DNA from 2 places in the Antricoccus suffuscus genome. Region 2 is predicted to be linked to the other one. Evidence: predicted binding sites of a transcription regulator. Region 2 holds the regulator's gene; the other holds the start of a gene.
What was found. Region 2 encodes LexA, which represses DNA repair genes until DNA is damaged. Its sites were predicted from a motif close to TCGAACANNTGTTCGA; they were not measured.
Positions count from the first base shown of each region.

Region 1: a site for LexA is predicted at 6,340-6,355, ahead of CLV47_RS21790 (HNH endonuclease signature motif containing protein). Genes of this name have one in related genera too.

Region 1 covers NZ_PVUE01000001.1:263,573-275,871, forward strand. The annotation lists gene CLV47_RS01290 (CaiB/BaiF CoA transferase family protein) at 1-874, opposite strand, end outside; gene CLV47_RS01295 (HpcH/HpaI aldolase/citrate lyase family protein) at 874-1,806, opposite strand; gene CLV47_RS01300 (MaoC family dehydratase) at 1,820-2,311, opposite strand; gene CLV47_RS01305 (acyl-CoA dehydrogenase family protein) at 2,308-3,516, opposite strand; gene CLV47_RS01310 (MaoC family dehydratase) at 3,513-4,001, opposite strand; gene CLV47_RS01315 (ABC transporter substrate-binding protein) at 4,512-6,068, shown strand; gene CLV47_RS21790 (HNH endonuclease signature motif containing protein) at 6,414-7,976, shown strand; gene CLV47_RS01335 (VOC family protein) at 8,105-8,542, shown strand; gene CLV47_RS01340 (TetR/AcrR family transcriptional regulator) at 8,574-9,242, opposite strand; cobalamin riboswitch at 9,371-9,495, shown strand; gene CLV47_RS01345 (ABC transporter substrate-binding protein) at 9,594-10,619, shown strand; gene CLV47_RS01350 (FecCD family ABC transporter permease) at 10,629-11,774, shown strand; gene CLV47_RS01355 (ABC transporter ATP-binding protein) at 11,771-12,299, shown strand, end outside.
Region 2 covers NZ_PVUE01000002.1:340,585-352,883, forward strand. The annotation lists gene hflX (GTPase HflX) at 1-266, shown strand, start outside; gene CLV47_RS04430 (phosphatase PAP2 family protein) at 335-1,123, shown strand; gene CLV47_RS04435 (hypothetical protein) at 1,165-2,199, shown strand; gene lexA (transcriptional repressor LexA) at 2,196-3,077, opposite strand; gene CLV47_RS04445 (LysM peptidoglycan-binding domain-containing protein) at 3,427-4,407, shown strand; gene nrdR (transcriptional regulator NrdR) at 4,697-5,284, shown strand; gene CLV47_RS04455 (vitamin B12-dependent ribonucleotide reductase) at 5,456-8,335, shown strand; gene CLV47_RS04460 (spermidine synthase) at 8,446-9,339, opposite strand; gene CLV47_RS04465 (DUF4192 domain-containing protein) at 9,496-10,680, shown strand; gene CLV47_RS04470 (iron-dependent transcriptional repressor DtxR) at 10,735-11,406, opposite strand; gene CLV47_RS04475 (sulfurtransferase) at 11,517-12,299, shown strand, end outside.

The sequences.
Region 1 (12,299 bases), on a different contig from region 2:
CGGCGCGGTCGGCGTTCGTGGCATAGCGGGGATCGGTCGCGAGCTCGGGATGTCCCATCTCGTCGACCAGGATCCTCCAGTGTGGCTCCTTGTTGGCCGCGACCGCGATCCAGCCGTCCGCGGTCTGCATGATGTCGAACGGATACAGCAATGGGTGCGAGTTTCCCTGCTGCTTGGGCACGGCTCCGGTGTAAGAGTGCTGATATACGGCGCGTTCACATAACGCGAGGACAGCGTCGTACATAGCGATATCGACGAACTGTCCGAGTCCGGTGTGTTCGGCGTGGCGGACGGCCGAGACGATCCCGAGTGCGAGCAAGGTGCCGGGGAAGATGTCACCGACCCCGGGTCCGGACTTGATTGGGGTGCCGTCGGGCGTGCCGGTGATTCCTAGGAAGCCGCCCATGGCCTGAGCGACGACGTCGAACGCGGGCCAGTTCGTGTAGGGGCTCTCCCCGGAGCGGGGATCGCCAAATCCGCGCAGTGTGCCGTAGACCAGTCGCGGGTTGATCTCGGCCAGGACCTCGTAGTTCAGTCCAAGGCGGCCCATGACACCGGCGGAGTAGTTCTCGACCACTACATCGGCCGCCTCGACCAGCCGAAGAAACGTCGCCTTGTCCTGCTCGGCACGAAGGTTGAGTACGACGCTCTTCTTGCCTCGGTTGATCGACTGGAAGTAACCGGCCAATCCCTCCGGCGAATCGCCGTCTCGAAAAGGCCCGACCGCGCGCGTGTTATCGCCATCCGGTGGCTCGACCTTGACCACGTCCGCGCCGAGGTCGGCCAGCAGCATCGTGGCGTATGGCCCAGCGAGCATCGCGGTCAGGTCGAGGACTTTGATGCCGTGCAGCGGCCCGTTGGTTTCTGTCGGCATCAGCTGACGAGTCCGCACTGCTGCGCGCGCTCGAGGACGCCTTCGAAGATCCGTGCGGTCGCCGCGTCGATCATCACGCCATCGAGGTTCGCCGCGCCCAGGCCGTTCTCTTCCGCGTCGCGGACGGCCGCCACCACGGCGGTCGCCTTCTCGATCTCCGACGCGGTGGGTGCGTAGACCTCGTTACAGATCTCGATCTGGCTCGGGTGAATGCACCACTTACCGACCGCGCCCAGCGTCGTCGACCACATAGCCTGCTGCCGGTAGCCCTCCGGGTCCTTGAAGTCGCCATATGGGCCGTCGATTGCGTCGATGCCGTTAGCACGGGCCGCGACGATCATCCGGTTACGGGCGTAGTGCCACATGTCGCCGGGGTAGCCGTCACCGCCGCCGATGTGCCCGGCCCGGATGCCTTGGCTGGCCGAGAGGTCACCGACACCGAGGATGATCGCTTCGAGTCGTGGGCTGCACCCGGCGATGTCCTCGACACAGGCGAGTGCCTCTGTCTCCTCGATGAGCAGCTCGAGACCGATCCGGCCAACCTCGAGGCCGAGCTTGGTCTCCAGCTGGGTCAGTAGGTCATCGACGAACCACACGTCGCGAGGCGACTTCACCTTCGGGATGATGATGACGTCGAGGTTCGCGCCGGCGCCGGTGACGACCTCGATGACGTCTCCGTGGCACCACTGCGTGTGTACGCCGTTGATGCGCACCGATCGGGTCTTCTTGCCCCAGTCCTGCTCGTTGAGGCCGGCGACGATCTTCGCGCGGGAAGCCTCTTTTTCGGTGGGTGCGACGGCGTCCTCGAGGTCGAGGAAGACGAAGTCGGCGTCGCTGGTCGCGGCCTTGGCGATCATCTTCTCACTGCTGCCGGGCGTGGACAACTCGCTCCGGCGCAGCCGGTTCGGTCGTGGTGCGTACTTGTTGCTCATATGAATACTTTCCTTAGCTCCAGTGACTTTTACGTTTAATCAGTACGGTCCGCTCGCCTTCGAAGACGATCACCCCGTCGTGCTTAAGGCCCCAGTGTTTGAAGACCACGACACCGGCGTCCTCGCGGTCCGGGGCATCAGCGACGCTGAGCACCTCGGTGTACGCCGAGACGGTGTCGCCGTGGTGGACGGGGGAGCGGAAGCGGAACTTGTCGCACCCGAGCTCGGTGATGGCATGTTCGGTGCAGTCCTGCGACGACAGGCCCATCACCATCGACGCGGTCGCGAGGCCGAACACCACCCGACCCTCGCCCATTCCGTGCTGGACGTGGTCATTGAAATGCGCTTGCGCGGTGTTCATCACCTGCTTGGCGATGAACGAGCCCTCGATCTCGTCGATGGTCGAGGCCCGCGCGTGCCGGATCTGCTGGCCCTCGGTGAAGTCCTCGAACCAGCCGGTCGCGCCGAGCAGTCTCGATGCTTCGACGTTGTTGGTGGCGCTCATACCCGTCCTCCTCGTGGCAGCAGCCGATCGGAGATGATGCGCTGCTGGATCTGGCTCGTACCCTCGAATATCGTCGTCAGTCGCGCATCGCGCCAGTACCGTTCGATGGAGTACTCGGTGGTGTAGCCATTACCGCCGTGCATTTGTAGCGCCTGTCCGGTCACTTCTACGGCCATCTCGGTGGCGAGCAGCTTGATCATCGCGGACTCTTTCTCGGCTGGTTCGCCGCTGTCGATGAGATGTGCGACATGGTGGTAGAACGACCGGGCCTGCTCGACGCGGGCCGCCATCTCGGCCAGCATGAACCGAAGCGCCTGGAAGTTCGCCAGCGGTTCGCCGAACTGCTCGCGCTTCTGGATATAGACGGTGGTGTCCTCGACGGCGGCGCGGGCCAAGCCGACCGCGCGGGCAGCAGTGTGCACGCGTGCCCGGTTGAGCATGGCCTGCACACTCTTGAACGCCGCCGTGCCGCCCTCGTCTTCGACCTTGTGCGTGGCCGGTATGCGCACGTTGTCCAGGGTGAGCTGCCAGGTGGTGAAGCCGTGGTAGCCGATCTTGTCAATCAGGGTGCCGGTGATGCCTTCTGGGAACGAGCCCCGCTTCTTCTCGATGACGAAGTTGGCCATCCCGGCTGCCCGGCGTTCACCTTTCTTCGGGTCCCGAGTTCGCGCGAGGATCCTGATGTAGTCCGAGCCCTTCGCGAAACCGGTCCATCGTTTCTGCCCGTTGAGCACCCATTCGTCGCCATCACGTGTGGCCCGAGTGGAGACCGACGCGAGGTCGCTTCCCGTGCCCGGCTCGGACAGGGCGGTCGAACCGATCCACTGTCCCGCAGCGCTTTTGCGGAGTAGCTCTTCGCGGCGCTTTTCGTCGCCGACCACGCCGCCGCCCTGCGCGCGGGCGATGATGCTCGCGGCGCTCATCCAGCCGCGGGCGAGTTCCTCGGAGATCATGCAGTACTCGAACGCGCCGAGACCCATGCCGCCGTACTTCTTGTCGACCAGGATCCCGAAATAGCCCTGCTTACCCATCTGGTCCAGGAACGAGCGCGGGAACTCACCTTTCTTCTTGTCCAGCTTGTTAGCCAGGGGAGTGACGACGTTGGCCGCGAACTCGCGTGCCTCCTGTTGCAGCCGGAGCCGTTCGGGTGTGGCCCAGGGACTTTTAAGGATGGGGACGGGGGCTTCGCGAATGTCGTCGCTCATGCGGCGGCCGCCTTTCGGATCAGGTTGGTGCGCGAGTAGCGCAGCACGCTCTCGCCGTTCTGGTTAGTCGCCTCGGTGCGCCACGTGACGATCCCGGCGTCTGGGTGGCTCGTCGATTCGCGCTTGTCGAGCACTTCGGAGTGCGCGGTGATCGTGTCGCCGGGATAGACCGACTGAACGAAGTCGATGTCGTTGACCCCGAGGAACGGTCCGCCACCTTCACTGAGGTCCTCGACCGACATCCCGACCGCCGTACACAGCACGAGCATCGGGTTGATGACGATGTCCGGGTGCTCGTGGGCCTTGGCGTATTCGGCGTTGACGTACATCGGGGTCCAGTTACACGTGCCGGTCGAGAAGAGGATCGAATCGGCGGCGGTGAACGTTCGGCCCCAGTGGTGGGTAAACCGCTGACCCACCTCGAAGAATTCGTACTGGTTGCCCTTCTTCGCGAGAATAAACTGGTCAAAATCGGGATCGGTCACGAGCAGACGGCCCTTTCAGTTGGGGGATTGGTCGAGGCCGGGCTGCAAATCATTGGGCTCCCGCTAGGTTGTAACGCTTCGACGACCTCGACCGCAACGGACGGCGACTGGGTCCAGACGCGAGTCCACGCCGCCCACGGTGTCGCACCGCGTACGGGTAAAACGTAGATTGTCAGCAACAAACGTTACTGGGAACCTTACGCGGCTATTCGTTATCTGTTCGTTACCTTGCGAAGACGGGAGTCGCTTCAAGCCGTGCCCGGACACCCGCGTGCGCAGCGGAAGTGCTAACTAGCCGTCCCTCGAGAGGGCGCAGGTGGGGGATAACGTAGATAGTTGACAACCTACGTTAGCCCGTTGTTAACTATCCGACACCGATAGGGCATCGGTCGCCAGGCGAGGTATGCGACAGGGGCCGTTGAACATGAGAGTGCCCCGTCGGAATCTCAAAATCCCGGAACGCTACCGCTCTGATTGGACCCCTCTATGCTTTCGCGATCTCGATTTGCCATGTCTGCGGTCGCAGCCAGCCTGATGCTTCTGTCGGCCTGTGGCGCGCCACCGGACAAGGCAAAGTCAAATGACGCATCGTTGCCCAGCAGCATCGCGTTGGAGAAAGACGTCGATCCCAACGCGGAGTTCAGCTTTGGTTACACCTATCCGAACTCGAGCCTGGATCCGGTTAAGAGCGCATCCGGTCAAGACCAGACTTATATGTATCCGATTTATGACCGGTTGCTATACCTCACCGAGGACGGCAAGTTTGAGCCGATGCTTGCCACCAGCTGGGAAGAATCCGCGGACAAAACCGCCCTGACTTTGAAACTGCGCGACAACCTGAAGTTCTCCGATGGAGTTGCGTTTAACGCCGAGGCCGTCAAGGTCAACCTGGACCGAGCAAAAGGTGCAGGAAGCAAGATCGCTCAAGAGATTGCGACCCTGACCGACGTGCAGGTCGTGGACGACCTCACCGTGAAGTTAACCGTCAGTAGTGGACTCGGTGCGCTCCTGACCTCCCTCGCGGCCAGACCGGGAATGATCGCGTCGCCCAAAGCGATTGCCGAAGGGACAATGGAGTCGGCGCCAGCCGGGATTGGCCCTTACGTTGCAACGGATATCGTCCCGGGCGCCTCGATCAGCTACAAGAAATCGGAAGGCTACTGGGACCCGGACGCTCAGAAGGTCGCGACGATGGCGATCAAGTCGATGCCGGAGGACCAGACCCGGTTGAACGCTCTTAAGTCAGGGGAGTTGTCGGGGATCCAGGTGTCGCCGGATCAGCGCAGCAGTGCCGAAAGTACCGGCGCAACCCTTATATCGCGGCCAAGCTACCTGGTCTATTTCCTTGCGGTGAACACGAGCGTGGCGCCCTTCGACGATCCGTCGGTACGGCTAGCGATGAACTATCTGATCGATAGAAAAGCAATCGGGGACGGACTCCTCGGAGGCTCATGTACACCTCAGATCCAGCCATGGCCCGAGAGCAGCGTTGGATACGACAAGAAAATCGGCGACGGTCTCGATGTGTGGCCGCACGACGTGAAGAAAGCCAAGGATCTGCTGAAGAAGGCCGGGCTTACGAAGGGCAGCAAATTCAAGGTCGTGACGACGAACCTGACTACTACGGTCAAAATCCTCGAAGTCCTTCAGGAGCAGTTCAAAGAGGCCGGACTCGACATCGAGGCTCAGCCAGTGCCCGCAGGAGGGATCACCGAACACTTCGCGATCACGAAGCAGACACCGGTGACGTTATCGGCATATACCGGCTCACCCGACCCGGCGGCTGTCATCGACCGCAACCTACTTCCCGAGTCTCAGTACAACCCGGGAGGCGCCACGTCGCAGAACTTGATCGATACGGCGGTCGAAGGGGCGTCGGCGACCGATCCTGCGACCCGCACAGCCACGTACTCGAAGTTCATGGATCTGTTCATTAAAGAGCCGACGAGTCTCATGCCCATCTGTGCGGCGCATTCGGTGATGGCGCTCGCGGACGGCGTCTCCAACGTGACGATGCCGGCAGATGCGGCGTACCAATTCCGAGGGGTCGCGGTCAAGAAGAAGTAGCGCGCCCCGATTTAATCGGCCGACGCTCCACGGGAGGAGCTGCAGCCGTCCGTCACGACCGGCAATCCGATACAAATGTGGAGTTGCGCAGCAAGAGACACCGGCCGGCGATGCAAAACAGCACACCTGTGACGGCCCCACCCGGCGAGGACCTGCCGCGCGTGGGTATTCGGCGGCAGTGATCGTGGCTTTTGGAGGGTTCCGCCGCGCGGTTAACGAAGCCAGTAAATATGCCCTGACCACTAGACAAGCGCGTGGGCGGCGATTAGAATCGAACATATGTACTTCGATCATTAGTACGATCGGTGCGATAGGGATGTTCTGAGCGGGAGGGGGTGAGCAGTCGTGAGCGTGGCGTACCTACCGGAGCGTGACCAGCTCGCCGAGGGCCAGCACGCTCTCGCTGACGCAGCCGCTGGGTTGATCGGTACTGCTATTCGTTCCTCGCTCAGTGGGCTCGGGCCCACCGACTTGCTCGCGTTCGCAGGCGACCTGGAGAAGATCCGCAATAGTCTCGCGGTCCTCGATCACGCGATCATCGGCGCACTGGAGGACACCCGAGCCGCCGAGGTACTCACCTGCCGTAACACGGTCACGCTGCTTACCGAGACACTGCGGATTACCCGCGCCGACGCGTACCAGCGTGTGGAGGCCGCGAAGAGTCTCGGCGAACGGATCACCCTCGGCGGGCAGCCCATGCCACCCGCACGCGCCTACCTCGCCGAACGGCAGGCCGCCGGGCGGGTCACCCCGGCCCAAGCCCGTGTCATCCACAAGATGTTGCACCGGCTCACCCCACATCCCGGCATAGACCCGGCGGACCTCGACGAGGCAGAGACCATCCTCGTCAACCACACGGACACTCTTGGGGTGCGGGACCTCGAAGGGCTCGCCGCCGAAATCACGGACCGTCTGGATCCGGACGGGAACGAGCCGCGTGATGATGAACGTTTACGGCAGCGGTTCCTGCGCGTCCACGATTCTGGCAAGGTCACCGGCCAGGTGACCGCGGAACTACTGGCGACACTGCGCGCAGTCCTGGACCCGCTGGCCGCTCCCCGGCCCGCAGACGTGTCCGGGCGCGATGCTCGTACCGCTGGTCAGCGGATGCACGATGCGCTCCTGGACGCGCTGCATCACGTCCAGGACACGGGCAATACTTCCGACGCGCTACACCGCCTTCAGGACACCGGCGCTATCTCCGACACCAGCGCCGCGGGCTCCGGATCCGACGCGGGCAGCGCCGCCAGCCTGGGCGCTGCCGCCGATTGGAGCGCCGGTGGCACCACCGATTCCGGCACTGCCACCACCGGTTCCGGCACTGCCACCCCCGGTTCCAGCACTGCCACCCCCGGTTCCAGCACTGCCACCACCGGTTCCAGCCCGGTCACCGCCGGCCCGTCGCGGACTGGTGCTAGGGCGCGGGGGACCGTGATCACCACGATCCGCCTCGAAGACCTGATCAGTGGCTGCGGGTACGCGACCAGCACGCACGGCGTACCCATCCCCATCCGGGACCTGCTCCGCGAGGCCGCGCAGCTACGGTTCCTGCCCGCGGTCCTCGACTCCCGCGGAGTCGTGCTCTACCTCGGCCGGGCGCAACGGCTCGCAACCGCGAGCCAGTACATCGCCCTCGTCGCCCGTGATGGCGGCTGCAGCTTCCCCGGCTGCGACGTACCACCGGAATGGTGCGACATCCACCACGTCACCTCCTGGCGCGACCTCGGACCCACCGATATCGACGACTTGACCCTCGCGTGCGGATACCACCACCGCGAATTCGAGGACCGGGGCTGGGAATCAGTCATGGTCGATGGACTCCCGCACTGGCGCCCGCCGGCGTGGATTGAGCCGACCCGTACACCGGTCCTGCATCATCGCATCACCCTCGCCAATCGACGCGAATAGCCGCCGGCCATCGTGCATCGATCCTCGGCGTACTAATTGCCCACTCGCCGATCGCTGTGGCACGCCGTCAATTCCGCCGGTCGTTCGGTCCTCTGTGGGGGCGAACTCAATGCGATAGCGTGCAACGCATGCCAATCAAATTCGAGAACGTCGGTGTTGCCGTCCGTGATCTCGAGGCGACTATCGCCTTTTTTACCGATCTCGGCCTGACCGTCCTCGGCCGCGATACAGTCAGCGGCGATTGGGCCGACACGGCCGTCGGCCTCGATGGCAACCACGCCAACATTGCCATGCTTCAGACACCCGATGGCAGCGGTCGCCTCGAACTCTTCGAATACATACACCCCAACGCGATCGAAACCGAGCCCACGCAGCCCAACGAGATCGGCATGCACCGCGTCGCCTTCTCAGTCGACGACATCGACGAGGCTCTTGAGATCGCCGCCGCGCACGGGTGTTATCCGCTACGCGGAGTTGCGACTTACGAGGACATCTACAAACTCAGCTATATCCGCGGCCCCAGCGGGATCATCGTGATGCTCGCTCAGGAACTGAAAAAGAGTTGATCGGTACGCCAGGGCTGCGGTAAGTCGTGACTTACTTCTTCGTTGCTGACTTCTTCGGGCTGGCCGACTTGCCGGCGACCGGCACCAGTCGGTCGACGAGTAGGTCTAGATCGTCGAGTGCGTCGTAGATGTCGACTGCCTCGGGATCGAGCATTGCCTGGTACGCCGCGCCGCGCAGCGCTCCAAGGAAGAGCCGTGCGACACGTTCTGAATCGACTGTTGGATCGACGCTGCCGTCGGCGACGCCGAGCTGGATCAACTCAATAACCGACTCCCGGCTGTACCGATGCAGTTCGACCATGCGCTCCTTGAGATGCGGGATCGGTCCGAGCGCTTCAAACATCAATGTGTAGAGGGCGCGCATGCGACGCTCGGACTTGCGCCAGCTGGATCGAAACGCATTCACTCGGATGTGCAGCGCCTCGCGGCCCGTCGTACTGCCGATCGCTGGCTTCAGGTGAGTCTCGGTCCAGCCCATCGCCATCTTCTCGATGAGTGCGATCAGGAGACCTTCTTTGGAACCGAACCGGCGCGTGACAATGCCGTGGCTGTAACCCGCGTGTTTCCCGATCGCCGCAAGGGTCGTGCGCTCATATCCGTTTTCAGCGATGAGTTCGGCGGCCGAGTTGATCAAGCGGGTCGTCGACAATTCGGATCGCGACTGGCGCGGTGCCGTCATCACGTGCGGTCGGTCGGTCATGAAGTCCATCCAATGGTGCGAATTCGGGATACTCAAACGTAGTTGTTTGTCTACCAATGTGGAATCAGGGTAGCCGATTTCGCTACGCGGCGGCCTCCCTAACCGGACGAACGTGAAGGCGATGAACGGTCTGCTAATGTGCGCGAAGCGAGCCAAGGGGAATCCGGCGAAATTCCGGAACTGTCCCGCAACCGTGAGCGGCCGAGTAATTGTCGCTAAGTCGGAATACCGAGGCTTCGCGTTGATGACCGCTCACATTGCCGAGGATTGCAATAGGCGGCGGTGGCCGCGTCCCGGTTGATGCCATCGCTTCCGGTCCTTCGCATACCGACTGCCCGCGAAGGACCATTCATGCGCTACCGCGTCGCCGTACTTACGAAGTGTCTCGCCGTCACTATCGTCGCGCTTGTCGCGGTGGCAGGATGTGGCAGCGCCGTCGCCGACAAGCAGGCAACCTCGTCCCGATCCGCGGTGGCCAAGGGCAAGCAGACGGCGTACCCGTTGGCGGTAGAGAGTTGCGGCGTGACGCAGACCTACGACGCGCCACCTCAACGTGCCGTCACCCTTACTTCGACTGCCACCGAGACGATGCTTGAGCTCGGACTCGGCGATCGGATGGTGGGTACGGCGTACCTGAAGGGTCGCAAGATCGGACCGCAGTACAAGTCGGCGTACGACAAGATCCCGGTCCTCGCAGCCGGACAACCGAGCATGGAGCAGCTACTCGCCGCGAATCCCGACTTCGTGTACGCCGGATATGGCGATGGATTCTCCGCGAGCACCGGCCACACTCGGCAGCAGTTGCAGGACTTGGGCATCAAAACGCACCTGAGCCCGGTCGGCTGCACCGATGAACCCAAGACGCTTCAAGACATGCCGGACGAGCTCAAGACCATTGGCAAGATCTTCAACGTCAACGCCGCGGCCGAGAAGGCGGTGAAGAAGTTCGATGCCACAGTGGACAAGGTCAAAGACGCGGTCAAGGGTTCGGATCGGCCGAAGGTTTTCCTCTACAACTCGGGCACGGACGCGCCGCAGACGGTCGGCGGTTGGGCCTACGCGTCGGTCATGATCGATGCGGCCGGCGGGAGGAACATCCTCGCCGACGAGCCACTGCGGTGGGGCAAGGTGTCGTGGGAGCAGGTGGCCGCCGCCAACCCCGACATTATCCTGATCTACGACTACCTTGACCCGAGCGTCGAATCGAAGATCGCGACGTTGAAGGACATTCCGGCGCTTGCCGATACGACTGCCATCAAGAAGGGAAACTTCGCGACGATCAGCCTCTCGCTCGCACAACCCGGGCCGCGGTCGGCCGAGGGTGTCGAGCAACTTGCTGAGCAGTTTCACCCTGACCTTTATCCGAAGAAGAAGTAGGTCGGCATTGTGACCGAGACCGATACCGAAGTCGACGAGCGGGCGAGCCTCATTGCACGGCTGCGGTCGTCGCCGACCCAGGCATCGGTACGTCGGGTCCACGTCGCCTCACCAGGCGGTCACCGTCTCCGACTGGCCGCGACGGTGACCACGTTGACGGTGGTCCTCATCGCCGTCACCGGCTTCGCTCTGTCCATCGGCTCGGTACACATACCGCTGGCGGACGTATGGGGGGTCATCGGTCACCGAATCTTTCCACCCGGGCTGATCACGCCAACCTGGAACGCCGTCACCGACCGGATCGTTGCGGATGTGCGGCTGCCGCGGGTCCTGCTCGCGGCCATCGCGGGCATGAGCCTGACCGTTGTCGGCACGGTCGTTCAGGCAGTCATGCGCAATCCGCTCGCCGGGCCGACGGTGCTTGGCGTCTCCGCCGGAGCCGCGACCGGCGCCGTATTCGTCATGCGGTTCGGGCTGCTAGTCCTTGGGGCGTACACGCTGAACATCGCCGCGTTCCTCGGCGCGCTGCTTACCCTGCTTCTCGTGCTGAGTATCGCCAAGTACGGCGGGCGTATCTCGGCCACGACGTTGGTCCTGACGGGTATGGCGATCAGCGCGGTGCTCTCGGCGATCACCAGCTTCCTTGTCCTGACCGCCGACGATCGGACCCTTGCCTCCCAGGTCTTGTTCTGGACATTGGGCGGTTTCGGCTCAGCGCAATGGAAGTTGATCCCGATTCCGGCGATCGTCCTCGTGCTCGGCGTCAGCTACGCGTTGGCCCAAGCGCGCAATCTCAACCTGTTACTGACCGGCGAAGAGAGCGCCATCTCCATGGGCCTCGACGTGCACCGCTTCCGGCAGCGAATGTTCGTCCTGTCCGCAGCGATGATCGGCGTGACTGTCGCGGTCTGCGGTGTGATCGGATTCGTCGGACTTGTCATGCCCCACATCACCCGACTGCTGGTGGGCGCGAACCACCGCAGGTGCCTGCCTGTAGGGATGCTGCTCGGCGCGATCTTCACCATCGGCGCCGATCTGCTGGCCCGCACGGTCATTTCCCCGGAAGAGTTGCCGGTCGGCATCATCACCGCGCTCGTCGGCGGTCCGTTCTTCCTCTACCTGTTGCGCCGTACCAGTAAGGGCCCCGGCCGATGAGAGCCCGACAAGCGGGCGACATGCCCGCCCGCGTGCATGTAGATGGCATCGACGTCCGGATCGGTGACGCGCACATCCTCGAGGCCGTCGGTCTGGTCGCCGAACCGGGGACAGTCGTCGGACTGCTCGGGCCCAATGGGAGCGGCAAATCCACGCTGCTGCGCACCATCTTCCGTTCGCTGCCTCCGACCGCGGGGCAGGTGCATCTCGATCGCGACGATGTATGGACGCATTCGGTGAAATGGAACGCGAAGCAGACCGCCGTCGTACTGCAGGATGCGCCGACCGAATTTCCGCTCACCTGCAGCGAGATCGTCCGAATGGGGCGCACCGCACACAAGCGGCTGCTGGAGCCGGACACGGCCTTCGACGAAGATCTGTGCGACGCGGCGATGGAACTGATGGAGATCACTTCGCTGGCGCACAAGGTGTTTTCGCATGTCTCGGGCGGGGAACGCCAGCGAGTGCTTATCGCTCGAGCGCTGGTGCAGCAACCGAGGCTACTGATCATGGACGAGCCGACCA
Region 2 (12,299 bases):
GTCTCGAGCGATCCTTGCCGGGAAGCATTGCGGTCTCCGCCGTGACCGGTATGGGTATCGACAAACTGCTTCTCGCGATCGAGACCGCGCTGCCGCGTCCACGGATCGATTTCGACGTCCTCATTCCGTACGAGCGCGGCGATCTGGTCGCCCGGCTGCATGATGAGGCGGACATCGCCACGACCGAATACCTGCCAGACGGTACGGCGCTGACCGGCCGCGCTTACCCGCAAGTCGCTGCCACGCTCGAGGCCTTCGCTCGCTGAGCGCACCCGACGCGCGTGGCCTGTGAGGTACGGCGACCTAGAGCGCGCCCCCGCGTAGGCTGTTCGCCGTGACCCGTACACCCGACGCCGACGACCCGCGCCGTGTTCCGGTCAGCCAATGGCCCACCGCGGACCGCGCGTGGTATCCGGCGCGCTGGCTGGCGATAGCCTGCACGGTCCTGTTCGCGCTCGTTACCGCCGACGTGCTCGCGGACGGCTTACTGCGGCACTTTGACGGAGTCCTCGCTGGTTGGATTCGGACTGTCGGCCTACGCGATTCTGCCGTGGGCAGTGCCATCGGGTACGTGCTCAGTCAGACGGGTGGCCGGGCGACCAATCTGGTGTGGATTCTCGTGCTGTGCATCGTCATCGCGGTGAAGTCTCGCAACTTTGTTCCGTTCGTGCGTCTGGCACTCGGTGTGGCGCTACTGAGTGCCGCCATCTACACCTCGAAGTTCCTTATCGCGCGGACGTTTCCGACCGATCCGCGCGGAGATCTGCTGCATGCCGTCGGCTATAACGATTCCTATCCATCCGGACATCAAGCGAACGCTATTTTGCTGAGCAGCATCGGTGCCTGGATCGCCGTCGACTACATAGCAACAGTATGGGTACGACGGGTGGTCTGTATATATGCGATCGCCGGGCCGATCATCGCTGCTTTTGCCGTGCTGTTCATGAACTATCACTGGCTCAGCGACATTATCGCCGGCGCAAGCGTGGGCATCGTGCTGCTATGGATCGCACGGCGGGCCAGCGTTACGAAAATGGGGCGGCGGGTCGAGGATTGGTTCGAGACCGGGTTAGCCGCGACCGTCGCAAAGTGGCTCGGCCGGTCACCGGTCGATGAACACTAGGAGACAGGCGCATTAGGAGATGGGTGCGCGGTGCCTCACGAGTGACGATGTCGCTCATTGCCGCTACGGCGGGCACGCTGCTCGGTGTTCCTGCTGCGGCCGCGGCCCCGGCGTACGCCGCTGGTACTGACGTCTGCACGGTCACTGATTCGCGAATCGTCGAAGGCAGCGGCCTGCTCGTGCGGCCCGACGGCTACGACATCATCAATGACAGCGGCGATCAGGTCGAGGTATTCCACCTCGACCAAGAGTGCCAGACGACCGCGGTCTCGGTGGTGGCGATCGATCCGCGTGACACCGAAGACCTAGCACGCGGTCCGAATGGGCTTCTGTACGTCGCCGACATCGGCGACAATAACGCCGTCCGTGACAGCGTCGCGCTCGAACTAGTGGATCCCGCGGATCCCAGCCTCGCGCAGATCCGCCGCTTTCGCTATCCCGACGGCGCCCACGACGCCGAGTCGCTGTTCGTGCAGTCGGACGGACGCATCGTGATTGTCACGAAGAGTCTGACCGGTCTCAGCGGCGTCTATCGCAGCTCCGAGCCGGTGGACATCGCCCCCGGTGCAACCGACATGCCGCAGCCGCTGGACAAGGTCGGGGACCTGCGGATCGACAAGACCGATACTCCTGGTGGACCGGTGGGATGGCTCGGCTCACGACTCGTGACCGGGGCCGCCGCTTCTGCAGATGACACACTGATCGCGCTCCGCACGTACACCGACGCGTATATCTGGGACCTCGACAGCCCCGACATCGCGGGCACACTCGTCGGCAAGAAGGCGACAGTCATACCGCTTCCGCCATCTCCGCAGGGCGAGGCAATCGCGTTCGCGCCACAGACAAATGACATCTACCTATTCGGCGAGGGGCAAAACGCCACACTCAGCGTGTTGCCGGTGACGACGACCCCAGGAGACGCAGTCGCTAGTCGGCAGGTCGCCGTCGGTGACGACGCCCGTGTACCTGCCCGCAACGACGTGTTGCCGTACGTCGTGATCGGTGCGATCTTGCTAGCTTGCGCAGGCGTATTGCTCGTCGCCATACGCCTGCGCAAGCCTCGTCACGGCGACTAGACCCGACGCAGGACCGATACGACGCGGCCGAGAATCGCTGCGTCGTCGCCGTTGATGGGCTCGAACGCCTTGTTGTGCGGGACAAGCCAGGTATGTCCGTCGGTCCGCCGGTACGTCTTGACCGTTGCCTCGCCGTCAATCATCGCCGCCACAATGTCGCCCTGGTTGGCGTCGGGCTGCTGACGCACCACGACCCAGTCACCGTCGCAAATCGCCGCATCAATCATCGACTCGCCAACGACCTTGAGTAAGAACAGGGTGCCGTCGCCGACCAGTTCCTTAGGCAGCGGGAACACGTCTTCGACCGCCTGCTCGGCCAGGATCGGGCCACCAGCGGCGATGCGTCCGACGACCGGCACGAACGAGGGTGTCGGGAACCGGGCGTCATAGCGGGGAATGACCGCGGCATCGCCCGCAGCCTGCGCGGGCGTGCGGATGTCGACCGCGCGGGGACGATTGGCGTCACGGCGCAGAAATCCCTTCGACTGCAACGCGCGCAACTGATGAGCGACCGAGGACGGGGACGCGAGGCCGACAGCCTCACCGATCTCACGCACGCTTGGCGGATAGCCGCGAGTGCGGACTGACGCGCGAATCACGTCCATCACTTTGCGCTGCCGGACCGTGAGCCCACTCTCGTCCGGCGCCTCGGGGAACTGATGGACGGTGCCTTCAGACTTCGCGCCGTCGGCAGTCGCCTTCGGGGCGGCGCGTTTAGCCGCTCGCTTAGCGGCCGGCTTCGTCGATGTTTTCGCGCTCGCGCCGGCGACAGCCTTCCGCGCACCGGTTGTGGCATCGTCGGCCTTCTCGCCGCCCACGCCTGTCGCGCGTTTAGTGGTCGCGCTCTTGTCTGTTGAGTTGACCTTTTTGCTGGGCATGTGAACCTCTCACTCCGCGGGACTTCTGTATGAGCTGCCTGACTGTGTGCTTACCGTCTGTGTGTGCGTACCGTCGGTGTCTGCTTGCCGCCTGTTTGAACTGGCGGCCTCTCCGTGCTTGCGTGCTCAATGACTCTACGTAACGATTCGAACTAATGTACGTGCGACTCGCCGAAACCTATCGACATTCTGATTTTGTGTGTGTATAACTTAGTACGCAGGTTCGATAGTACACCCGTACTACGTGCGGATGCAAGCGTTCCGACCGGTTGTGGATAGGCCGCGTTGGCAGGGTCCATGGGCCGTCCGCGCGCACTCGTCCAGAATTGTCGGCCCCGAGGAGTAAGCAATGACTATGCAAACCACGAAGGCACATCGCAACGGTCCACACCGTAACCGCAAGTCGGGCCGCGCTGCGGCCGCACGGCCCGCGCAGGCCGAAATGTTCGCCCTTTCTGAGGACGGCGACGTGGTCGGTAGCGGCGCTGAAGAGCGCGCCGATCGCGCGAGCCGCGCTCAGCCGGATGTCCGACGAGGAGCTGCGGTCGGTCATCGAGCTTCGTTCGGGTCGTTCTCCCGGGCGAAGGTTCGTGTCGAGCCGCCGGCTCCTGCGATCGGTCTGTCTACGCGGTCTGGCGGTCGGGAGGAAGTCTCCGGTGCGCTGGCCAAGTTCGGCTTGCGACGTTTGGGCGGCTCGGCTGACTCAGTATCGCGATTGGATGAGTCGACGCCGCCAAGCTCGCGCGTCGAGTCCGCTCGTGGGTCCGGCGTCGATGACGCGGCCGGCGAGGAGTTGCCACCGTTGGTTCCGTCTGTCGTATCAACTTGCCGGGCAGATGCGAGATCGCGTCGGGTCAGCCGATTCGCCGTGCCACTTGGCGGTCGGTCTGATGTGCAGTTAGCTGCCGAGACGCACGTTGGTTTGGGTGCTCGAGTGGAGGTGTTGGGTGCTCGTGTGGAGGCGCAGGCAGCCCGCAACCTCGAGTCGACGATGATTCCGGTGGCCGCAGACGTCCGCCCCGTCACGCGAGCCGCCAGACGGGCGCGGCTCACTGTGCGTGGGCATATCGCGGTGATGGTGCTCATCGCGACTGTGATCGCCGGCGCGTCGGCGCTAGTTAACGCAAGCGGCGCGGGCACGGCGCCGGTGGCGGCGACTCAGGAAGTTCTGGTCAAACCCGGCGACACTGTGGGCAGCATCGCCTCACGATTTGCCGCGCCGGCCCACCGCGCCGACCTGGTCGCGCTCATCCGGGCCGCGAATGGCCTGAGTGGGTCTGTCGACGCGCCACTGCCGGCCGGCGACTACCTGATCGTGCCCGCGTACTGAGGTTTGTTGCCCGACCCAAGCCGGCTAGTTCCGGCGACTTTCATGAATTCGGCTCAAAGTACTTGCAACCTCCCTATGGTGGGCTTAACCTGATACCACAACATATAGTAGTTACATGGATGTGTTTCATCCACAGGTTGGGGTGGGTTGTCCACGATTCGTACACCGGTCGTCCACAACCAATCCCACAGTTATCCGCAAATTGTCCCCAGGCCGACGTCGGCCAGGGCTAATGGTTGAAGGGAGTTGTGCCATGCGTTGCCCATACTGCCGGCACTCAGACTCCCGTGTGACCGACTCTCGTGAGGTCGACGACGGCCAGTCGATCAAGCGCCGCAGATCCTGCCAGGGATGCGGACGGCGATTTACGACGCTGGAAGAGGCGATGCTCGCCGTCGTCAAACGCTCCGGCGTCTCCGAACCGTTCAGCCGGGACAAAGTCATCAGTGGCGTCCGGCGTGCCTGTCAGGGCCGCCCAGTAGGCGAGGACCAGCTTGCGCTACTTGCGGAGCAGGTAGAAGACACCGTTCGTGCAAGTGGTGCGGCCGAGGTGCCCAGTAACGAAGTCGGGCTGGCGATTCTTGGGCCGCTTCGCGCTCTGGACTCCGTCGCCTACCTCCGGTTCGCCAGTGTCTACCGATCATTCGCGTCGGTCGCGGACTTCGAGGCCGAGATTGCGCTGTTGCGTGAGTCCGGCGCCGTCGACAGGGACACCACCGAGGATGCAAGTCAGGGCCAGGCCAGCAAAGACCCGCCAACCAAAGACCTACCAAACAAGGACCGGCCAACCAAGGACCGGCCAACCAAGGACCGGGCAACCAAAGAAGGAGCCGCCGACGACTCGTCGGACACCCTGGTTCCCAGCGCCCCTTCGTGACGATCACGCGTAGCCACCGAACGACAACTCAACGGAACTAGAAGAGCACAACCCAATCACCGACGATTACCGCCGAGCGACGTATCGCGACCGCGGCCGATCGCTTCCCATCGTCGGTGATGCCTGAACGAACTACCCCCGGCCACACCAGAACGAGAGGACCCCGGTCTCATGACGGAGACAACACACTCGGCGAAGAGCGACGAGCCCACCACCGACGCGGCGGAAGCGAAGAAGGCCACTGCGAGTGCAAAACCCACCTATTCGGCCAAGGGACTGCGGCTCGAGCGGGTATTCAGCAGCGATGACGTCAATCCGCTCGACGAGGTGACCTGGCAGCGCCGTGACGTCGTGATGACCAACTGGCGCGATGGCTCGATCAACTTCGAGCAGCGCGGGGTCGAGTTTCCGGACTTCTGGAGCCTCAACGCGACCAACATTGTCACGACGAAGTACTTCCGCGGCGCTGTCGGCAGTGACACCCGCGAAAACAGCCTGCGCCAGCTCATCCACCGAGTCGTGAGCACCTATCGTGAAGCTGGTGAGCTCAACGGCTACTTCCGTAGCGCCAAGGATGCGCAGATCTTCTCGGACGAGCTCACGTGGATGTTGTTGCATCAGGTCTTCAGCTTCAACTCGCCGGTGTGGTTTAACGTTGGAACCTCGGCGCCGCAGCAAGTTTCGGCGTGCTTCATCTTGTCGGTCGACGATACGATGGACTCGATCCTCAACTGGTACCGCGAAGAGGGTCTGATCTTCAAAGGTGGTTCGGGCGCGGGGCTCAACCTGTCCCGGATCCGTTCCAGCAAGGAACTGCTCTCATCAGGCGGGACGGCCTCAGGCCCGGTGAGCTTCATGCGGGGCGCCGATGCGAGCGCCGGAACGATCAAATCCGGTGGCGCGACTCGGCGTGCGGCCAAGATGGTCGTCCTGGATGTCGATCACCCCGACGTCGAAGAGTTCATCGAGACGAAGATGCGTGAGGAAGACAAGATTCGCGCGCTGCGCGATGCGGGCTATGACATGGATCTTGGCGGCAAGGACATCGTCAGCGTTCAGTACCAAAACGCCAACAACTCGGTGCGTGTCAACGACGAGTTCATGCGCGCGGTCGACGACGGTACCGAGTTTGGGCTGCGCGCCCGCGGCACCGGAGAGGTCATCGAGACCGTTGACGCGAAGTCGCTATTTCGCAAGATGAGCGAGGCCGCATGGGCATGCGCCGATCCGGGCATCCAGTACGACAGCACGATCAACGACTGGCACACCAACCCCGAAAGCGGCCGCATCACGGCGTCCAACCCGTGCTCGGAATACATGAGTCTCGACAACTCGTCGTGCAACCTCGCCTCGATCAACTTGATGAAGTTCCGCACGGCCGATGGCGGGTTCGACTCGGCGAAGTTCGAGAAGACCGTCGAGTTCATCATCACCGCGATGGATATCTCGATCTGCTTCGCCGATTTCCCGACCGAAGCGATCGGCGTCACGACGCGTGCCTTCCGCCAGCTAGGCATCGGCTATGCCAACCTCGGTGCGCTGCTGATGTCGAATGGGCTCGCCTACGACAGCGAAGGCGGCCGGGCGCTGGCGGCATCGATCACCTCGTTGATGACTGGTACGGCCTACAAGCGCTCCGCCGAACTGGCCGGCATTGTCGGTCCGTACGAGGGATATGCGCGCAACGCCGACGCACACACTCGGGTCATGCGTAAGCACGCCGCCGCGTCGGACTCTGTTCGCTCGATCCACCACACCGACGCGGCCGTACTCAAGCACGCCGAAGGCGTGTGGGCCAAGGGATTGGAAGTCGGCAAGAAGAACGGCTGGCGCAACGCGCAGGCCTCGGTCATCGCACCGACCGGAACCATCGGGTTCATGATGGACTGCGACACGACCGGCATCGAGCCGGACTTCTCGTTGCTGAAGTTCAAGAAACTCGTCGGCGGTGGATCGATGCAGATCGTGAATCTCACCGTGCCGGCTGCCTTGCGCACGCTCGGCTACCAGGAGGAGCAGGTCGAGGCCATCGTCGAGTACATCGCCGAACACGGGCACATTATCGACGCGCCAGGACTCAAGACCGAGCACTACGAAGTATTCGACTGTGCGGTCGGTGAGCGTGCGATCTCGCCGATGGGCCACGTGCGGATGATGGCCGCGACCCAGCCATTTATCTCGGGCGCGATCTCCAAGACCGTCAACATGCCGGAACAGGCGACGATCGAGGAAATCGAGGACATCTACTTCCAAGGATGGAAGCTCGGGCTCAAGGCGCTGGCGATCTACCGCGACAACTGCAAGGTCGGTCAGCCGTTGTCGACAAAGAAGAAGGACAAGGTTGACGAGCCTGTCGTCGAGACCGTGATCGAGCGTCGCCCGACGCGCAAACGGCTGCCGAAGAAACGTCCGAGCATGACGACGTCGTTCAGTGTCGGGGGAGCAGAAGGCTACCTGACAGCCGGTTCCTATCCGGACGACGGACTGGGCGAAGTGTTCCTCAAGCTAGGCAAGCAGGGCTCGACCCTCGCCGGCGTGATGGATGCGTTCTCGGTGGCGATCTCGATCGCGCTGCAGTACGGCGTGCCTCTCGAGCAATATGTCGAGAAGTTCACGAACATGAGGTTCGAGCCGGCAGGCATGACCGACGACCCGGACATCCGACTCGCGCAGTCGGTCATCGACTACATCTTCCGCCGGCTCGCGCTTGACTACCTGCCGGAGGAGAAGCGTGCCGAGCTCGGTATCTTCTCCGCCGCAGAACGCGCCGCGCAAGTCGCGGACGACTACGACACGCCGAGCAGCCGTAGCGACGACGACAGCGACCAGATCGACCTCGAAGGCCTCGCCTCGTCCGCACCGATCAGCGCTCCGCAGACGTCTGCAGCGGCACCGGCTCCGGCTAACGTCGGATCGTCCGCGGAGCTCATGGAGATGGTCCAAGGTAAGGGCGCGGATGCACCGCTGTGCCTATCGTGCGGCGTGAAGATGCGCCCCGCCGGTTCATGCTATGTCTGCGAAGGCTGCGGCAGCACCAGCGGCTGCAGCTAGCCACCTAGCTGCCGCGAAGCGCAGCCAAGGAGGGGCGAACGACCTACCCAGGTCGTTCGCCCCTCCTTTTGTGTCGCTGGATTTGCGTGGTCTATAGGGATTTGCGCGGTCTATAGGTATTGGGCGAGCCGTTCGCCGTGTACGACGCGCGCCGGAAGGCCGGCGCGCACAGTACGACGCATCCAGCCCGCGATAGGCAGGGGATCGCGCGACGCCGCGACGATGACATTGCCGTAGCGTCTGCCGCGCAGCACCGACGGATCGGTGACGAACGCCATCGAGTGGGTGTGCGACGTTTGTGGCCGAAGGTCGAGCGCAGACACCAGAGCGCGCAGCTCTCGGCGAGTCAGTTCCATCCCCGGCCGATCGGCGACATTCGATATATAGATGCCACGGGGCCCTAATACCCGGGTGGACTCCCTCATGAGACCGTCATCCTCCAGATGCGCTGGGGTGTTACGTCCCACAAATGCATCCCGGATGATCACATCGATGGTCCCGTCCGGAGTCTGTTGCAGCGCCCGCAGCGCATCATCGTGCACGAGTCGGAACCGCCTGGATGAGCGGATTCCGAACTGCGCGCGCACGAGGTCGATCAACGTGCCATCGATCTCCACTATTGACTGCCGCGAGCCCGGGTGGGTGATCTCGACGTACACCGCCAACGTGCATGCGGCGCCACCGAGATGCAGCACTCGCAGTGGTACGCCGGTGGGCTCGAGGCTGTCGAGTAGATCGCCGATCCACCGGGTGTACTCGAACTCCAGATGGGTCGGATCGTCCAGCGCGACATATGAGGAGAGAACGCCGTCGAGAGTGAGGATCCAGCCACCTACGCGGTCGGCGTCCATCTGGATTTCTGCCTGGCCTGAGTCGATCGGATAGCTACCCGGCTGCGGGTCCGGTGGCGTAAAGCGCAACGCCTGGGCGGTCGCGCGGGGTAGCCAGGCGGCCCGGTCCGGCCGGCCCGCGGGCCGCCCGCGACGGCTTGCAGGCTGCCTCACTGCGGCGCCACATGACCGGACACGCACGAGTCCACATTGCCTGTCATACACCACAACGGCACTGTTTCGGCGAAGTCTGTCCACACGCATCCAGAGTTATCCACCGACTGTCGCATGGTCTGTTTCTCCGCTGTCATGTGCTCCAGGGTAGAGGCCATGACCACAGACAACGAACGCAGCGCATCAGAGTTCGGCCGCGCGAGCAGACGCGCCGCGGCTGCCCGTAGCGGCCGCAAGAAAAAGTCAGCACGGCCACGTAAGGGACCCACCCCGCCCCGGCGGCGACCGGACCTCCCGACGGCCCGTTTTGGAGAACAGTCGGGCGACGAGGAGGTAATGAAACTGTCCACTCCTTCTGACGTGCGGGCCGCGGTGCCGCATCTCATCGGGTTCAGGCCGGAGCGGTCGCTGGTGTTCCTCGGCCTCACCGGGGGCCGGCACCGGCTCGCTGTGACTGGCCGGATCGACGCGCCCATGGGTGCTGCAGATGCGGAGCACTGTGCCGACTCGGTCGCGGCCGTGGTACTGCGGACCGATGCCCGGCAGGTCCTGGTCGCATATTTCGGTCCGCTCCCGACAGCGACCGGTCACGAGTCGGACTCCGAAGAGCGCGATCTTGCCGACGAGTCAACGGTGCGTGACCTCGCCGGGCTGATCGAGGACCGACTCGGCGAAGCCGGAGTCGAGGTTGTCGCGTGGGTGTGGGAGGCCACGGAGGGTCGCAGACGCGCCGACGAGACGCGCGCTCCGTCGCCGGTCGAGGTGGCCTCGGTCGTGGCCGGACATCGCACGTTCGGTAGCCGAGCCGAACTCGCCGAACAGATCGCCGCGCGGCCCAGCGCTATGCGGCCAGTGATCGCCGAGACGATCGCCCGACTGGACGCGCTGCGGTTGCCGACCGAAGACCTGTTTGAAGGGTTTGAGGACCTGTTGGACCTGCGTGGTCAGTGGGATGACGACATACGAACCCTGCCGCCACTCACCGGCCAACAGGCGGCACTGTGCTGTCTGGCCCTCGACCGGTTTCCGATCCGGGACGTGCTGATCGGCTCGATAGCGCTAGCTCAGGAACCGAGCTATGAGGACCTGTGGTCCGAGGTTTTGCATATCGCGCCGGAAGAGTCGATCGCGCCGGTTGCATCGGTGCTGGCGATCGAGGTCTATCTGAAAGGCAATGGCGTGCTCGCCCGGTGCGCACTCGAGCGCGCGTTGCGCTCCAATCCGGACTACTCGCTCGCGCACCTCATCCAAAACTCGCTCGATAGCGGGCTGCCACCGGATGCGGTGCGAGCCGGGTTTGCCTCGGCAATGGCCCAAATACAGCAGGATGCGGCTAACTGACTGTGGGCGATTCGGGCGACGCGCTTTGGTGGGCCGGCGCGAGCGCCGAGGTCCCTACTGAGCTACCACGAAGACATGTTCGGCGACGTCGGGTCCGAAGACCGTCTCGCCGATCTGGATTCCGTCCCCGTTGCGGACCAACCGCACAGTTGCGCCGGGACGGATGCCGCCGGCCGCAAGCCGACCGAGAAGGTCCTCATCGGCTTGCAGATGTTCGGAGATGCGGCGCACGACGACGCTCTGACCATCGGCGGTCACCGTCTGCGCGATGGTCTTCAGTCCCGCGGTGTCCGACGGCGGGCTCGCCGCGCCGAGATCCTCGAGTCCGGGGATGGGATTGCCATACGGATCGAACTGCGCATCGGCGAGCAGCGACACGATCTTCTGCTCGACGTCGACGCTCATCACGTGCTCCCAGCGGCATGCCTCGGTGTGCACCTTCTCCCACTCAAGGCCCAACACTTCGACCAGGAGGAGCTCTGCGAGGCGGTGCTTACGCATGACCGCGGTAGCATGCGACCGACCTTCCTCGGTCAGTGCCAGATGACGGTCGCCCTCGACGTTGACCAAACCATCGCGTTGCATGCGGGCGACGGTCTGGCTTACCGTGGGACCGCTCTGATGCAGCCGCTCGGCGATGCGTGCCCGCAGCGGCACGATGCCAACCTCTTCGAGCTCGAAGATGGTCTTGAGGTACATCTCTGTGGTGTCAATGAGATCGTTCACCGGGCTCCTTAGATCAACGACCATCCTAATGGTCCGCGACGCTTGCCGGGCAGTGCGCTCGCCAGGCCGGTCGACGCGGTCGAATGACGCCACCGCCGTAGGCTGAATGTATGAGTTCTTACGACGAACCCGAAGGCCCAAACAACACGCGCGCCGGCACGCTATCGGACCCGATGATATCGGTAGCCGACCTTGCCGACGCGTTAACTGGCGCAACTACTCCCGTCCTGCTGGACGTCCAATGGGTGCTGGGCAAGCCCGACGCCGGTGCCGCGCTATACCGGACCATGCACCTGCCTGACGCGCAGTTTTGTGACCTCGACACGGTGCTGGCCGGGGAGATACGCGCGACGGGGGGACGACACCCGCTACCGGACCCGTCTTCGCTGCAACGTGACCTTCGCGTTTTAGGACTGTGCGAAGATCGCCCGGTCGTGGTGTACGACGCCGCGGACGGGTACGCCGCGGCGCGGGCGTGGTGGGTGCTCACCTGGGCCGGCATCCGCGACGTGCGGGTCCTCGACGGCGGGCTGCGTGCATGGTCGGACGCCGGCCAGCCCGTGGCGACCGGAGAGGTTGCGGCGCTCGCGGGTGACATCGTGGTTCGACCGGGAGCACTGCCGACGATCGACGCGGGCGGCATCATCGCGTTCGTGGAAGAGGGCGGCACGCTGCTCGATGCGCGCAGCCCCGAGCGGTTCCGCGGTGAACACGAGCCGGTCGATCCCATAGCGGGGCACATCCCTGGCGCGCGCAATCTGCCCACCACTGCGATTGTCGACGACGCCGGGCGCTACGTTGACGCGGCCGCGATGCGCGAGCGGGTGGACTCGGTCCGCACGACGGACGCCGATGGCGATGGCGATGGCGATGAGGAAACACCGGTCGCCGTC